4 regions of the Rhodomicrobium lacus genome follow, and region 1 is predicted to be linked to each of the others. Evidence: riboswitches for the same ligand, from Rfam matches in the RefSeq annotation. Region 1 holds a riboswitch; each other region holds the start of a gene.

Region 1 (4,124 bases):
GCCCATGCGTGTATCTGCTAGCTGAGTCGAGCGGACGCGGTCAACCGCAGAGCGGCAATAAAACCACAGATTACTTGAAACAATTTTTATCGCTGCTGGCGGAGCTACTTTTGAAATGTTCTAGGAACCGTGCCAAATTCAGAAGGCGCGCCACGATGTACTTGATAGTGTGCCAGAGATACGAAAAGTGGGCACCGCTTGGCTTTTGACTGGGCCTTCGAGGCACATCAGCCAGCCTTTCAGGCGATGGCTCCATCAGAGACGGAGCCATCGTTTATGCCGAGATTTAGGAAGCGGACCGAAGCGCCTTGGCGGCGGCGACCATGTTTTCGAGCGCCGGGCGCACTTCCTCCCAGCGGCGCGTTTTCAGGCCGCAGTCCGGGTTGACCCAGAGCTGGCGGTCGGACAGCCGCTCGCGTGCGAGCTTGAGGAGCGCCGTCATTTCAAGCACGCTTGGCACGCGCGGCGAATGGATATCGTAAACGCCGGGCCCGATCTCGTTCGGATATTTGAAGCTTCTGAATGCATCCAGCAGTTCCATTTTCGAGCGCGAGGTCTCGATGGAGATCACGTCCGCATCCATGGCCGCGATGGCGTCGATGATGTCGTTGAACTCGGAGTAGCACATATGCGTGTGGATCTGCGTTTCGTTGGCGACGCCCGAAGACGCGAGACGGAACGCATTGATCGCCCAGTCGAGATAGGTCTTCCAGTCCGCGCGGCGCAGCGGCAACCCCTCGCGAAGCGCTGCCTCGTCGATCTGGATCATCGGCGCGCCTGCCTTTTCGAGGTCGGCCACCTCGTCGCGGATCGCGAGTGCGATCTGCCGGCAGGCGACGCTTCTCGCCACATCGTCGCGCACGAAGGACCAGTTGAGGATCGTGACCGGCCCGGTGAGCATCCCCTTCATCGGGCGGTCGGTCTGCGACTGCGCGAAGTGCCACCAGCCGACCGTCATCGGCTCGGGGCGCGATACATCGCCATAGAGGATCGGCGGGCGCACGCAGCGCGAGCCGTAGGACTGCACCCAGCCGTTCTTCGTGAACGCGAAGCCGGAGAGCTTCTCGCCGAAATACTGCACCATGTCGTTGCGCTCGAACTCGCCATGCACGAGCACGTCGAGGCCCACCTCTTCCTGCCAGCGGATCGTGCGCGCGGTTTCCTCGCGAAGGAACGAGTCGTATTCGGCTTCAGTCAGAGCGCCCTTGGCGTGGGCGGCTCGTGCCTTGCGGACATCTGCCGTCTGCGGGAAGGAGCCGATGGTTGTCGTCGGGAACAGCGGGAGGCCGAAGCGGCGGCGTTGAACGGCGGCACGCTCGGCATAGGGCGCGCGACGGAGCGCCATCTGCGGCGTCACGGCTGCGAGCCGCTGCCTTACGGCTGCGTCATGCACCTTGGGCGATGCGCGCCGCGCGGCAAGCGCTGCGGACGCGGTTTCGAGCGCGGGCGCGACTGCCGCACGGCCTTCCGAGAGCGCGCGGCCGAGCGCGGAAAGCTCTCCCATCTTCTGCACGCCGAAGGCAAGCCAGCTTTTCACGTCGGCGTCGAGATCGCGTTCAAGCTCCAGATCGACCGGTGCATGCAGGAGCGAGCAGGACGGCGCAAGCTGTATGTGATCGGTGCCGCGCTTCGCGACCACGGGTTCCAGCCGGTCGAGGATCGCGGCCAGGTCCGCGCGCCAGACGTTGCGGCCGTCGATCACGCCGAGCGACAACACGAGGCCGCGCGGCGCTTTCGCCAGCACATCGTCGAGTTGCTGCGGAGCGCGTGACAGATCGAGATGCAGCCCCGCCACGGGGAGCGAAAGCGCGGTATCGAGATTATCGCCGAGCGCGCCGAAATAGGTGGCCAGCATGATCTTGAGGCTCGGCAGCGCATCGGCAAAGCGGCGATAGGTCGTCTTCAGCGCGTCGCGCTCGGCGGCGTCGAGATCGAGCACGAGGCACGGCTCATCGATCTGCACCCATTCCGCGCCGTTGGCGGCGAGGCGGCGGAGCACGTCGAGATAGACGGGGAGCAGGGCGTCGAGCAGCGTGAGCGGGTCGAGCGCGGGATCCTTGCTTTTGCCAAGCTTGAGAAACGTCACCGGCCCAAGCAGAACGGGCCGCGTTTCATAGCCGAGATGCTGCGCCTCGCGATATTCGTCAACGGCCTTCAGCGAGGCCAGCGTGAAGCGTTGCCCCGCTGTGAACTCCGGCACCATGTAATGGTAATTCGTGTCGAACCACTTCGTCATCTCCTGCGCGGGCGCGCCGTGGTTCGCGTGCGGGCAACCGCAGGCGCCTTCGCCGTCCGCTCCCTGCGATCCCCGCGCCATGGCGAAATAGGTGCCGAGGGTGACGCCGCCGGTTTTCCATCCGTAGATTTCAGGAATGGCCCCGACCATCACGCTCGTGTCGAGCACCTGATCGTAGAAGGAGAAGTCGTTCGACGGAATGACCGTCACGCCCGCTGCCTTCTGTCGCGCCCAATTGTCGGCGCGAAGCCGGGCCGCTGTCTCGCGAAGTTCCTTCTCCCCGATCCTGTGCGCCCAGTAGGCTTCGAGCGCGGTTTTAAGCTCACGGCGCGGTCCGATGCGCGGCGTGCCGAGCGTTGCGATTTTTATGCTGGAAGACACGTTCTAACCCCATTGCGTTGGGGCAAGGCTGTGATGGGACGCGCGCGAACGCCGCCAGTCGGCGGGCCGCAACCGCTCCACCGGGACACCCCGCCCGAGGACTTCGATTTCGTCGCGGCAGGTCTCCTGGCTTGCGGGTCGTCGCTTCGGCCCGTCTTCCCGAAGCGATTGCCTCAGTGACATGGGTGGGCCGAAACTCGCCGCTTACAGTTGCGGGGGCAGCGCCGGACTTGCACCGGCTTCCCTCTTGGCCACGGGCTATGCGCTCGCAGACCGCGACGGAAAATGAGTGTGATCGAGATCGGCACCGTCGTCAATCTCGATATAACGACATCTTTATATGCCGATGTCGATCTATGTTTGCGGCAGCACCGTCCGCACGATGGAGGCGTCGAGCGCCTCGTAGCGGGCGAGGCCGATGGTGTCGTAAAGCTCGGCGCGAGTCTGCATTTCGGGGAGCATCGCCTCCGTGCTGCCGTCGCGCGCGAGCGTGGCGTAAAGCTTCGCCTGCGCCTTGTTCGCGACCCGAAGCGACGAGACGGGCCAGATGACCATCGCGTAACCCCACGCCTCGAACTGTGCTGCCGTGAAGTGCGGCGTGCGGCCGAACTCGGTCATGTTCGCGAGCAGCGGCACGCCGGGCAGACGCCGCGCGAATTCCTGGAACATGGCCGCGCTCGTCAGCGCCTCGGGGAAGATCGCGTCCGCGCCCGCCTCGACGTAAAGCCGGGCACGCGCCACGGCCGCGTCGATCCCCTCGCTCGCGGCGGCATCGGTGCGCGCCACGATGACGAGATGGCGGCGCGCCTTTGCGGCGGCGGCCACCTTCGCGGCCATGTCGCGGGCGTCCGCCAGCTTCTTGTCGTTCAGGTGCCCACATTTCTTCGGCAGAAGCTGATCCTCGATATGCACAGCGCCCGCGCCCGCATCCTCGAAGGTGCGAACCATATGCATGACGTTCAGCGCCTCGCCATAGCCCGTGTCGCCATCGACGAGCAGCGGCAGGCCGCTCGCCCGCGCGATCTGGCGGATGAAGAACGCGACCTCATCCACCGTGATGATGCCGAGATCGGGCAGCCCCATGGACGCGGTCATCGCCGCGCCCGAGAGATAGAGCGCATCGAAGCCCGCAGCCTTCGCTTGCAGCGCCGCCATGCCGTTATGCGCGCCGGGGAGTTTCAGGATGCCCCGACGCTCCAGAAGCTCGCGGAAGCGGAAGCCCGCCGTCTGGTCGGGCAGGTCGAAACCGTTGAGATAAGGCATGTCCGCTCCCTACGCCGCACGCGCGGGAGACGGCGCAGGCGTGCGCCCGCGATCTTCCAGCGGCACGAACGCTACGTTTTCCGGGCCGACATAATTCGCGGACGGGCGGATAATCTTGTTGTCCTGCCGCTGCTCGATGATATGCGCCGCCCAGCCGCTCGTGCGCGAGATGACGAACAGCGGCGTGAACATCGCGGTCGGAACGCCCATCTGGTGATAGGACACGGCGCTGAACCAGTCGAGG
Region 2 (4,124 bases), 300 kb from region 1:
GTCCCGAAGCAGCGCCATCACGTCGAGCTGATAGCGCGGGTCGAGGGACGCGATGGGCTCGTCCGCCAGCACGACCGGCGCTTCGACCGCCAGCATACGGGCGAGCGCCACGCGGGCCTTCTCGCCGCCGGACAACTCGGTGACGGGGCGGTCGGCGAGCGCGCCCAGATCGGCGGCGGCGATGGCACGCGCGACGGCTTCGGCGTCGCGGGCCGGGAGATTCGCGGGATCGGTCGCGCCATGCGGATAGCGGCCGAGCGCCACCACATCGCGCACCGGCAGCGGCCAATGCACCGCGTGGCCTTGCGGCAGATACGCGAAGCGAAGGGCGCGCTCGCGGATCGGCAGCGCCGCCGCGTCGCCGCCGCCCGCCCGGATTTCCCCGCGCGACGGCACGAGCCCCGCGAGCGCGCGGAGCAGCGTCGTCTTGCCCGCGCCGTTCGGGCCGATCACGGCGGCGAGGCAGCCGCGCGGCAGGTCGAACGACACATCCGCGATGAGGTCGCGCGCGCCGAGCCGGACACCGAGACCGCGCGCCGAGAGATAAGCCGCGCTCATGAGAGGCCGCCCGTCAGTGCGCGGCGGTCGCGCACGATCAGATAAAGAAAGAAAGGAACGCCGATGATCGCCGTCAGCACGCCGACTTTTATGTCGGTCGTCGACGGAATGAGGCGCACGGCGATGTCGGCGGCAAGAAGCAACGCCGCGCCGATGGCCGCGCTCGGCAGCAGCAGCCGCGCGGGGTCGTGGCCGACGAGCGGGCGCGCGAGATGCGGCGCGACCAGGCCGATAAAGCCGATGGTTCCCGAAACCGCCACCGCGCCGCCGACACCGAGCGCCACGCCCGCGATCACCGCGAGCCGGAGCCGCGCCACATCCACGCCGAGGCTTTGCGCCGCCTCTTCGCCGAGGCTCAGCGTCCGAAGCGCGTTCCTGTTGGCGAGCAGGATCGCCGCGCCCCCAAGGATGAAGGGAAGCGCCAGCGCCACATGCTGGAAACTCCGGTCTTCGAGCGAGCCAAGCAGCCAGAAGGTGATTTCGAGCGCGGCGTAAGGATTCGGGGCGAGGTTCACCGCGAGCGCGGTTCCCGCGCCCGCGAGAGCCGAAAGCGCGAGGCCAGCGAGGATGAGGATCAGAAGGTTTGCGTTGCGGCCCGCCACTGCGAGCAGCACGAAAACCGACGCGAACGCCGCCGCGATCGCCGCCACCGGCAGGGCGAAAGACAGCGCATCGGCGAGTCCCGTTGCGATCACGACGACCGCGCCGAACGCCGCAGCCTGCGGCGCGCCGAACAGCGCGGGCGAGGCCAGCGGGTTGCGCAACAGCCCTTGCAGCGCCGCGCCGGAAAGCCCGAGGATCGCGCCGATGGCGAGCGCCAGCACCGCGCGCGGCAGGCGGATTTCCTGCACGATGATACGTTGCGGCTCGGTCCCTGCGCCGAACAGCGCCGCCGTAACCGTATCGGGCGAAAGCGCGACCGGCCCCGCGCCGAGCGAAAGCACGGCCAGCAGCGCCGCCACCGCGAAGAGCGCCAGCATCGTCACCGGCCACTTGCGGCGCGGCGCGAGCACGGCCGCTTTTACGGCCGAATCCGTATGGGGAACCTGTAAAATGACATCCTCCGCCGACCCGCCGTCGCACGTTGCGTGTCCAGAGCGTTTCATGCGACGGAGGCCGCTTGCACGCGTCGAGACAACAGTTACAGCGCCGGCCGGTCTCCTGGCTCGCGGGTCGTGGCCGCCATCGCCTTCCCGAACGCACGCGTTCAGTGGCTTCGATGACGGCTCGCCGCTTACAGTTGCGGGGGAAGCCGCGGAATCGGGATCGAGCGTCCCTCACCGCGTTCCCGTTTCACCCGCTTGCGCGGGCACCGGCGCTCGATGCGGCCTATCATAAAGCCAAAGCGACGGCAATGCGACGGGCTTCCCGTCGCGTGCGATCAGGCGAGCCGCATATGGCTTGTGCGTGGCACGGCGGCGGGGCTCCAATGCCCGACCCCGTGGCGGAGAATTTCCGCGCAGGGCGCAGGCGGCATCTCCGGCGGCACGTCCTGCCCGAGAAAGGCGAGTGCCCGCCACAGTAGGCGGCTATCGGCGGGGGTCGGCAGTTCCTTCGCGTGCGTCTGCTTGGAAAGCTTGCTGCCATCGGCGTTGAGCGCGAGCGGCAGATGCATGTATCGCGGCTCGGGCAGGCCGAGCAGCCGTTGCAGCACGATCTGCCGCGCGGTGTTGTCGAGGAGATCGGCGCCGCGCACGACATCGGTCACAGCCTGAAAGGCATCGTCGACCACCACGGCGAGTTGATAGGCGAACAGCCCGTCGCGGCGCAGCACCACGAAATCGCCCACGGTCGCAGCGACGTCCTCGCGCTGCGGACCGAACACGCGATCGGCGAAGTCCACGACGCCAGCGGGAACGCGGAGGCGCACGGCGGCATCGTCGCGCGGCGCCGTGAAGGCGTGGCATGTGCCGGGATAGACCGCGCCGCCGATCCGGGCGAGATCGGCCCGTGAGCAGCGGCACCAGAAGACGTTTCCCGCGCGCCTGAGCGTTTCGAGCGCGTGCGCGTAGGCATCGAGCCTCCCGCTCTGAAACAACACGTCGCCGTCCCACTCGAAACCGTAAGCCCCAAGTTGCGCGAGGATGCGCGCCGCCGCCCCCGGCATCTCGCGCGGCGGGTCGATGTCTTCCATCCGCACGAGCCAGCGTCCGCCCGCAGCGCGCGCATCGCAATAGCTCGCGACGGCGGCGACGAGCGAGCCGAAATGCAAGGGCCCCGTGGGCGAGGGCGCGAAGCGGCCGATATGGGTCATGCCGCAACCCGTCGCGCTCGACTAATTAGCGAAAGGTTCCGCGCCTTGATTGAGAATAGATAGGTATCTATCATAAACGAATATTTTATGTCGTCCCTTTCCTGTGGCTTCTTTTGTGATGCCAAGACTTTCAAGAGCGTTCAAGGCGCGCAACACGGTTGGAAGCGCAAGATCGCAGTCATCCTTTATTCGGGTTGTGTTCGTGACGGGATACCTCTTCATGAAGTCATACACAGTGAACACACTTGCTGCGTGTCTGCCTGAGTTGACTATTCTCTCCTTATCTTTCGCAAACAAAGCAAGAATATTTTTTGCCGTGTCTGTAGCTTGATTTGCCGTTTCGGCCACGCCCACAAGAAAGAACCTGACCCAATCTTCCAAATTTCCGGTTTCCCTCACAGATTGAAGAAGACCATAATATTTTTCTCTATTGGTTTTGAAATACAAACTAAGATACAACAATGGCTGCTTGAGAATTCCTTTCTCGCACAAGATGAAAGTAATGAGAAGGCGGCCAAGCCGCCCGTTTCCGTCGAGGAAGGGATGGATCGTCTCAAATTGCACATGCGCCATCGCGGCTTTTACGAGCACGGGAAGGGCAGCTTTCTCGTCGTGCAAAAATTTCTCGAATTCGCCGAGCACTTCCATCAAGCGTTCCGGAGGCGGGGGAACGAAAGCCGCGTTGCCCGGTCTGGATCCGCCGATCCAATTTTGTGAAGTTCGAAACTCACCTGGCATTTTGTGCCCGCCACGCGAGTTGTTCATCAGCTTTCCGTGAATTTCTCTGATCAGGCGGAGCGATAGCGGTAGCTCTTTCAGACGCTCCAAACCATATGACATGGCTTCCACATAACAGGAAACTTCCGTCACGTCGTCTATAGGCACACCCGGCGCATCGGTCGTCTCAAAGAGCAAGAGATCGGAAAGAGAAGACTGCGTCCCTTCGATCTGAGAAGACAGCACAGCTTCTTTTCTGACGTACATGTAAATAAAAAGGGAGGGGTCAGGCAAAATCATGCTCATGCCGTCGAGCCTGCCGAGCGCAACGCTGGCTTGATCGAGCAGAGGAAAAAGTTCGTTCATCTCCAGAGGGGGATTTGGTGGCAGAGGATTCGGAACGTAGGAATTGTAATATTCCCCACCGACACCGGAAGACTTTACATATTGCCCAACGCGTCCGCTGGCTTGAGCCATCGATTCCCCTGCTAACGAAAAAAGGCATTTTCGTTCGTCGAATCACACTAACTAACATGATTGAGAGTTGCAAGAAGACATCTAACGATAACAGCGCTTTTTGTTATTATCACCGCAC
Region 3 (4,124 bases), on a different contig from region 1:
ATGGCGGCGAGACCGAGCTTCTTCGCGTCTCATCGGTGCGAAGAAGCCCGGCCGCTCGTTCAGCTTTGCCGCTGCGGAATGCGTCCTGCCCTGCGGCGGCTGCGCCCGACCCTATTTCAGCGACGCATAGGTGTTGGCGTCGACGTTGAAGGTGAGGCCGCCATAGACCGACAGGCCGGGCGTGTTGTAGCCGCGCACCGTTTCGTACTTCTCGTCGAGCAGATTTTCACCCCTGACGTAAGCGGTGAAACCGGGGCGAATGTCGTAGCTGAACTTCGCGTTCAGAAGCACATAGTCTTCCAGTTGGTAATTGCTCGAGTCGATCGTATCGAGCGCGAAACGCGTGGTGACGTTCGCCTTCACCGTGTCGAACAGCAGCGCGTCCGCGCCGAGCGTGATGCTGTTGCGCGGGATGCGGACGAGACGCGAGCCATCCTCCGCCCTTGCATCGACATAGGTGTAGCCCGCCGACAGCGTGAGCCATGGCCTCACAACTGCTGCGCCGGAAAACTCCACGCCCTCGCGATGTGTCGTGCCTGAAAGCTGTACATATTGGCCCCACGGCCCGGTTCCAGCGAATGGGTCGTAACCGATCTCGTTCGTCGTATCCAACTGGAAGTAGGTTGCGCTGAAACGGTAGCGCCGGTTTTCGAACCACTGATCGAAACCAACGTCCCAGCTCTCGCTTTGTTCGGGCTTGAGCGCCGTATTCCCGAGACCGGACGGCGCGTAGAGCTCGTAAAGGCTCGGGGCGCGGAAGCCGGTTCCGGTGCTTGCGCGGAACTTGGTTTGCGTCGGCTCATAAAAATATGCGCCGGTGAAGCGGTAGGTGTCGAAGTCGCCGAAGGTGCTGTGATGGTCGTTACGACCGCCGCCAGTCAGCGTAAGTCCTTTCAGCGGCTCGACTGAAAGCTGGCCGAACACGCCGGCAAGATCAGCTTCATGCTGAACGGTGGAAGCGGTTTTTGCGGTTTCTTCCTGATAATCGGCCCCAACGGCTGCTGTGGCCCAGCTCGTCACCTTCGCAGTACCCAGATAATCGACCTTCCAGCGGTCCCCGTCATAGGAGTCGGCAACGATGGAGCCCATGCCGGGAATGGCGTTCCAGTTGTTATCGTATGCGGCGCTCCAATATCTCGTATCTCGATCAAGCCGCATTCCCTGAAGCGAAACGGTATTGACCAAAGCGCCATCGAAGAGCGTCACCTCGGTCCCCAGACGGCCGGATTGCTGACTCGTGAGAGCCTGTGTCCCGGGCCATCCATCCTTCGCCAGACCATATCCGTCATAGGAACTGTCGTATTTGAGGTTTGCATCAACAGAACGCGCGGCAAAGAATACCTTCACCTCGTTCGACACCTTATATTCGCCGGACCCGCTGAAGGTCAGGTTTCGATAGCTGTCGTCTTCGCTGCCAAGCGCGGCGGCCGAAAAGCCGTCGCTGCGCACGCTCTGGACCGTGAAGCGGGCGTAGCCGTTTTCGGTGCCGTAAGCCGCGCTCGCGGTTCCGCGCTGTGTATTATAAGCGCCTGTTTCGCCTGAGCCCGAGAGCGATGCTCCAAGTACGGGGCGTGCCGTATCGATTGCAATGACGCCGCCGACCGCCTGGCCGCCATAGAGCAGGCTCTGCGATCCCTTCAGCACTTCGATGCGTGCGACGTCCCCCGCGAGGACGTGCTCAAGAGCCGTGGAAACCTGTGTGCCGGTCGGATCCGATACGTCGATTCCATCGACGAGCACCTTCACATTGCGGCCGTAGGCGCCCCAGATCGAATAGGTGCTGGTGCCGCCCAAGCCCGTCTGCGCCACGGAAACGCCCGGCACCTGCGCGAGGTAATCCTGCACGTAGGTGCGGGACTGCGCCTCGATCTCGTCGCGCGTAATGACCGTCACCGCGGAGCCGACCCTGGAGATGTCGGTTGCGACGCGGTTCGCGGAATAGATCACGTCCTTCGACGGCTCGCCGGGAATGGCATCCGGCGCGGGTTCGGCGGCACCCTGCGCAACGGCTGGAGCCTCCTTCTTTTTCTTCGGAGCGGCGGCTTTCTTCTTCTGCTTTTCGGCCCCGTCCTTCTTCACGACGACGGGCGGCAGGGTATCGGAACGGGCGGCGGTTTGCGCCTGCGCATTCGCGGCAAACGCGACAAGGCTGACGAAAGCGACACAGGAGCGGGCGCGCGGGTATAGAGCGGGCATATTGGGCCTCGTGGAACGTGACACGTCACCACGAACCAAAGTCAGGAACGCCGCGTTGAGCGGATTCCAAGCCCCCATCAGGACACCCCGCCCGACGTGTTCGCGCGTGACCACGGCTGATGGCAGGTCTCCTGGCTCACGGGTCAAAACTCAACGCCGCCTTCCCGGTTTCCCAGTGGCCTTTGGCGCATCGCTCGCCGCTTACAGTTGCGGGGGCAGCCGCGGATTACGGACGTCGTCCCTCACCGCGTTCCCTATTATCCTCATCGGAGGACCATCGGCTTAAGGCATAGCTTGCATGAAGCTTGCGCCGCAATCACGCAAATGCCGCAATTCGGCATGTTACGCGCAAGCTGTGGCGCGTCGGCCACAAGCTGTTCAAGCATGCAACAGTTGGCGCAAATAGCCGTAGCTCCAACGGCGCCCGCTGCCGCTTGGGGGGCGCCGCATGAAACGCATGATTAACGCTGCCCTGCTAGTTTTACGAAAATCGTCTCGTTGCGTGGAGGGAGGCGCTGGCATGGCAGGCGCTGAAACCGAAAGTACTGTTGCGTCAAAGGGAGTGGGAGGCATGACGTGTGCTGATATCACGCGTTTTGTAATTATCATCAGCCTCGGCGTACTGGCTTTCATCACATTTCTGGTCGCGGGCACGCTTATCGGGCTGATGTGGCTCGACAGCTGGTCCTGCGGGCAATGCAAACAATATCCGGCGGGAATTTACATTCTTGGGGTTCTCGGGCTTCTGATCCTCGGCTCGATGGGGCAGGAGGCGGGCGAAGCGCCGGAGACATGGCGCAACTGGGTCGCCGCTCATATCCAGACGCTGATCATCCTCGCGCTGATCCTTGTTACCTTCGTGCTCGTCGTGAACTGGTGGTGGTGGTTCGGCTAGACGCGGCTTTGTGCGGCGGCGCCGCGCCTCGCTCGTGGACCGAAAACTCGGAAGCAAAAGACGCGTTTCGCAGGTGCCCACGACTGGCGGCGACGGCGCAAAATTTGAAGATCGGAGAGGCAGCTTGAACGGTCTGAGGCCCGCGCTTACCGAAGCGAACGCAATGTAAGCGACTTCGCTCGCGTGCGTCTGCGGCATTTGGCGAAGGATCAAAGCGACGCGGGGGCGGCCGAAAGCCGTTGATACCCGAAAAACGCTGGCCTACTGTCCGCTACGGCGTTCGAATAAGGATGCCCAACTTCACAATCGAGCCGGGTTAAACCGCCCGGCTGCGGTAAGGTGAGACTTATAAAAGGGCCTCGCGCAAGCAGCGCGCCCGAAAAGAAAGAAATTGCATGCGCCCCTCGAAACGGCAGGCCGGCGACCTTCGCCCCGTGAGTTTCCAGCGCGCCTTTTCGCATCACGCGGAAGGATCGTGCCTTATCAAGTTCGGCAACACGCATGTGCTTTGCACGGCGAGCCTCGAAGACCGCGTGCCGCCGTGGCTGAAAGGGCAGGGACGGGGCTGGATCACGGCCGAATACGGCATGCTGCCGCGCGCAACCTCCGACCGCACGCGCCGCGAGGCGACGACCGGCCATCAGTCCGGACGCAGCCAGGAAATCCAGCGTCTGATCGGGCGGTCGCTCCGCGCCGTGGTCGATCTTCAGGCGCTCGGCGAACGCCAGATCATGGTCGATTGCGACGTCTTGCAGGCGGATGGCGGCACGCGCACCGCGTCGATCACCGGCGCCTGGGTCGCGCTGCACGATTGCTTCCAGTGGATGCGCGCACGCGACATGCTGCGCGGCGAGCCCATGAAGGACAACGTCGCGGCGGTCTCCTGCGGCATCTACAAGGGGGAAGCGGTTCTCGATCTCGATTATCCCGAGGATTCGGATGCCGAGGCGGATGCGAATTTCGTCTTCACCGGCAAGGGTCAGATCGTCGAAATTCAGGCGACGGCGGAGAAGGGCGCGTTCTCCGAGGAACG
Region 4 (4,124 bases), 1.1 Mb from region 1:
TGACGCGGCATGTTTGCTGTGTCGGTCTGCTTTTCTGCGTCAGATAAAGGCGCATTGGCGCGGGCCGATGGAGGTGCGTTGCGCGAACCGCGGCTGAGCCGTCCGATGCCGCCCGCTGAGGCGGGCGACCCGCCGCGTTGGCTGCGTAAAGGCATCGTCCGGCGACGACGCCTCAGCGGGCGAGCCCCAGCATTGCCTTGATGTCTATGTGTCGGGCAAGGTGTGCGGCAAGGCGGTCGAGCGTGGCGTCCATGGCGGTTTCGTAGGAAAGCGCCGCGGGCTTGCCACCGAGCCGCGCCAGCCACGCGGCGCGCTGACGGTCGTCCGCGAACAGGCCGTGGACATAGGTGCCCATCACGCACCCGTCCGCCGACACCGCTCCATCGGGCCTGCACGATCCGTCCTCGTGGACAAGAACAAGCGGGCGCGCGGTGTCCGATCCGAAGGTGCGGCCGATGTGGATCTCGTAGCCCGAGAACGGCACGCCGTCCGCCGCCGTTCGGCCCGTCACCGCCGCAAGCCGCTTGTCGCCCGAAAGCTCCGTCTCGACATCGAGCAGCCCGAGCCCCGGCACCCCGCCCGGCCGTCCCTCGATGCCCGCCGGATCGGCCACCCAGCGTCCAAGCATCTGATAGCCGCCGCAAAGGCCGAGCACGCGCCCGCCGCGCCGGACATGGGCGACGATGTCCGCTTCCCAGCCGAGCGCGCGCAGCGCGGAAAGATCGGCGATGGTTGCCTTCGAGCCGGGCAGGATGACAAGATCCGCGTCCGCGGGAAGCGGTTCGCCATGGGCAAGCGCCACGAGATCGACGTCCGGCTCAAGCCGCAGCGGATCGAGATCGTCAAAATTTGCGATATGCGGAAGCACCGGCACCGCGACCCTCACGCGCTGGCCAGCCTTCGCGCCTTCGCGCACCCAGTCGCGGCTGAAGCCGTCTTCAGGCGGCAAGGCATGCGCGTCCGCAAACCACGGGACGAGGCCGAGCGACGCCCAGCCGGTTCGTTCCGCGATGAAGCGCATGCCGTCCGCGAAAAGCCCCGTATCGCCGCGCATCTTGTTGACGATGAAGCCACGGATCATGGCGGCATCTTCGGCGTCGAGCACCGCGCTCGTGCCGACGAGGCTCGCGATCACGCCGCCCCGGTCGATGTCGCCGACGAGCACCACGGGCACGTCCGCCGCCCGCGCGAAACCCATATTCGCGATGTCGTTCGCGCGAAGGTTCACCTCGGACGGCGAGCCAGCGCCCTCCACCAGCACGAGGTCGCATTCGCCTTTCAGCCGCGCGAAGCTTTCAAGCACGGTGGGCATCAGCGCCGCTTTCCGCGACTGATAATCGCGTGCCTCGGCCTTGCCCCACACATGCCCTTGCACGACGATCTGCGCGCCGGTCTCGCTCTGCGGTTTCAGGAGCACCGGATTCATGTGAATGCTGGGCGGCACGCGCGCGGCGCGGGCCTGAAGCATCTGCGCGCGGCCGATCTCGCCGCCATCGGCCGTAACGCCCGCATTGGTCGACATGTTCTGTGGCTTGAACGGACGCACGGAAAGCCCCCGATCCGCGAACAGACGGCACAATCCCGCCACGATCAGCGACTTGCCGACATCCGAGCCGGTTCCCTGAAACATCAGTGTCCGGGCCGTCCTGTCGCCCAGCCGTCTCTCGTCGTCGCGAATACGTGTCATGCCCGGTGTCGATCCTTCTTTGGCGCGAAATCTTTATACCGCCCGGGCGCCGGATAAAGCGCCCGCCGATTGACTTCGCGTCACGGGCGTATCACAAATCGACACAGCCGACGGTCCCTTCGGGGACGAAAAGGGAATACCGGGCGCACCACATCGTGCGAAGCCGGAGCTGCCCCCGCAACTGTGAGCGGCGAGCCTGCGCCAATTGCCACTGGAACCTGTTCCGGGAAGGCGGCACGGGCCGTGACCCGCGAGCCAGGAGACCTGCCGTCGCCTGCCGGATCGCGTTGCCGCGTTCCCTTGAAGCGCCGTTCCGGGCGGGGTGTCCCGGAGCGCAAGGTCCGACGGGGGGAGTGCAGGTCCGCCCGCCGCACGCGCCGGACGGCTCGCCGTCCGCTCCCCGGAATGAAGCATGGAGCCGCCCTCGACCTGTGAAGCCCCGCCAGCGCCCCGCGCCACCGTCTTCGTGTGCGTGCTTTGTGGACGCGACCCCGCCGACAAGGCCGCGCCTCCCGCAGGCCGCGCGCTCTACGAAGCGCTCGCCGCCGAGCGCGAAGCCAGCGCTGACACGCGCTTTCATATAGAACCGGCGCAATGCCTGTCGAACTGCAATCGCGGCCTCACCGTCGCCATCGCAGGGCCGGATCGCTGGACATACATGTTCGGCGAACTGACGATCGAGGACGCGCCGAGCATTTATCGCGGCTGTGCAGCAAACGCCGAAACCGAAGACGGCCTCGTGCCGTGGAACGAGCGCCCCGCCTGCTTCCGCCGCGCGCTCATCGCGCGCGTGCCGCCGCTTCCTGAAAGGAGCCTCTGATGTCTCTCGCGAAAGTCCCCGTCACCATCATCACCGGCTTCCTGGGCGCGGGCAAGACGAGCCTTGTCCGTCATCTGATCGAAACCGCGAACGGCCGCCGCCTCGCGGTGCTCGTCAATGAATTCGGCGATGTCGGCATCGATGGCGAGATACTGAAGGGCTGCGCCGATCCCGCATGCCCCGAAGACGCCATCGTCGAACTGACGAACGGCTGCCTTTGCTGCACCGTCGCGGACGAATTCGTGCCGACGATGACGGCGCTCCTGAACCGCAAGGAGCCGCCCGAACACATTCTCATAGAAACATCCGGCCTCGCGCTGCCGAAGCCGCTGCTGAAGGCGTTCGACTGGCCCGACCTGAAGACGCGCATCACCGTCGACGGCGTGATCGCGGTCGCGGATGCCGAGGCCGTGGCGGATGGCCGTTTCGCGCCCGACCCCGAGCTTGTGGCGAGACAGCGCGCGGGCGATACCAGTATCGACCACGATACCCCGCTCGGCGAAGTGTTCGAGGATCAGGTGGCCTGCGCCGATCTCGTGATCCTGAACAAGGCCGATCTCGTGGACGAGGCGCGGCTTGCCCAGGCGCGCGAAACGGTGCTGGCGGAATCGCCACGCCCCATCCCCGTGATCGGGGCAACCGAGGGACGCGTCGATCCGCGCGTCGTGCTGGGGCTTGGCGCGGCTGCGGAAGACGACCTCGACGCGCGCCCGACGCATCACGATCATGGCGAGCCGCACGACCATGACGATTTCGAAACGGTCGCGGTCACGCTGCCAGAGCAGACATCGCAGGCCGACATCGTCGCGAAGGTCGAGGCAGCGGCCCGTGCGCAAAACATCCTTCGCGTAAAAGGATATATCGCCATCGCGGGCAAGCCGATGCGGCTTCTCGTGCAAGGCGTCGGAACCCGCGTTCGCGCGCAGTTCGACCGGCCATGGCGCCCGAGTGAGGAGCGCGTCTCGCGGCTCGTCGTCATAGGCGAAAAGGGCTTCGACGGGCAGGCGGTTGCGGCGGCGCTCGGGGCCTGACGCGTGCACATTCTTTTCCGCGAACGACACGGCCTCGAAGAGGCGGCGGTCGCCGAGGATCTCGGCCAGTCGCCCGCCGACCTCGCGGTGCTTTCCTTCGCGGACAGCGACCTTGCAGCCTTCGCGGCGGGCTGGCGTGCGGGCGCGGATCTCCCGACGCTGCGCCTCGCCAACCTCGCGCGCCTGAGGCATCCGCTTTCGGTCGATCTTTACATCGAGAAGACGCTCTCGGGCGCGCGGGCCGTTCTCGTCCGCTTGCTCGGCGGCATCGACTATTGGCGTTACGGTGTCGAGCAGCTTCGCGCGCTGGCGGAAGCGAAGGGCACCGCGCTGGCGTTCGTTTCGGGCGACGGGCGCGTCGACCCGCGTCTCGACGAGGCATCGACGGTGCCGGTCGCCATGCTGCGGCGTCTGCAGGCGCTGTGCGATCAGGGCGGCGCGCAGGCAGCACAGGCCGCCCTCGCTGAACTTGCGCGCGCGGCTGGGTTCGATACGGAAACGACGGATGATGCGCACCCGCTTCCGCGCCACGGTTTCCTGGCGGGCGATCCCGCGATCTGCCCCCTCGCGCCGCCACGCGAAGGCG

The links. Region 1 has a riboswitch for cobalamin ahead of metE (5-methyltetrahydropteroyltriglutamate--homocysteine S-methyltransferase). Riboswitches for the same ligand answer to the same signal wherever they lie in the genome.
Region 2: another riboswitch for cobalamin. It lies ahead of EK416_RS15630 (FecCD family ABC transporter permease); the one in region 1 lies ahead of metE (5-methyltetrahydropteroyltriglutamate--homocysteine S-methyltransferase).
Region 3: another riboswitch for cobalamin. It lies ahead of EK416_RS00895 (TonB-dependent receptor plug domain-containing protein); the one in region 1 lies ahead of metE (5-methyltetrahydropteroyltriglutamate--homocysteine S-methyltransferase).
Region 4: another riboswitch for cobalamin. It lies ahead of EK416_RS12170 (DUF1636 family protein); the one in region 1 lies ahead of metE (5-methyltetrahydropteroyltriglutamate--homocysteine S-methyltransferase).

Annotation. Positions count from the first base shown of each region.
Region 1 covers NZ_RZNF01000012.1:1,666,974-1,671,097, forward strand. Annotated here, with positions in the region: gene metE (5-methyltetrahydropteroyltriglutamate--homocysteine S-methyltransferase) at 287-2,617, opposite strand; cobalamin riboswitch at 2,717-2,910, opposite strand; gene prpB (methylisocitrate lyase) at 2,972-3,880, opposite strand; gene prpC (bifunctional 2-methylcitrate synthase/citrate synthase) at 3,890-4,124, opposite strand, start outside.
Region 2 covers NZ_RZNF01000012.1:1,362,605-1,366,728, forward strand. Annotated here, with positions in the region: gene EK416_RS15625 (ABC transporter ATP-binding protein) at 1-558, opposite strand, end outside; gene EK416_RS15630 (FecCD family ABC transporter permease) at 555-1,538, opposite strand; cobalamin riboswitch at 1,693-1,890, opposite strand; gene gluQRS (tRNA glutamyl-Q(34) synthetase GluQRS) at 1,940-2,812, opposite strand; gene EK416_RS15640 (Fic family protein) at 2,834-4,006, opposite strand.
Region 3 covers NZ_RZNF01000002.1:38,746-42,869, forward strand. Annotated here, with positions in the region: gene EK416_RS00895 (TonB-dependent receptor plug domain-containing protein) at 112-2,196, opposite strand; cobalamin riboswitch at 2,301-2,490, opposite strand; gene EK416_RS00900 (hypothetical protein) at 2,768-3,091, shown strand; gene rph (ribonuclease PH) at 3,487-4,124, shown strand, end outside.
Region 4 covers NZ_RZNF01000012.1:607,333-611,456, reverse strand. Annotated here, with positions in the region: gene EK416_RS12175 (cobyric acid synthase) at 173-1,687, opposite strand; cobalamin riboswitch at 1,782-1,973, shown strand; gene EK416_RS12170 (DUF1636 family protein) at 2,100-2,507, shown strand; gene cobW (cobalamin biosynthesis protein CobW) at 2,507-3,538, shown strand; gene cobN (cobaltochelatase subunit CobN) at 3,542-4,124, shown strand, end outside.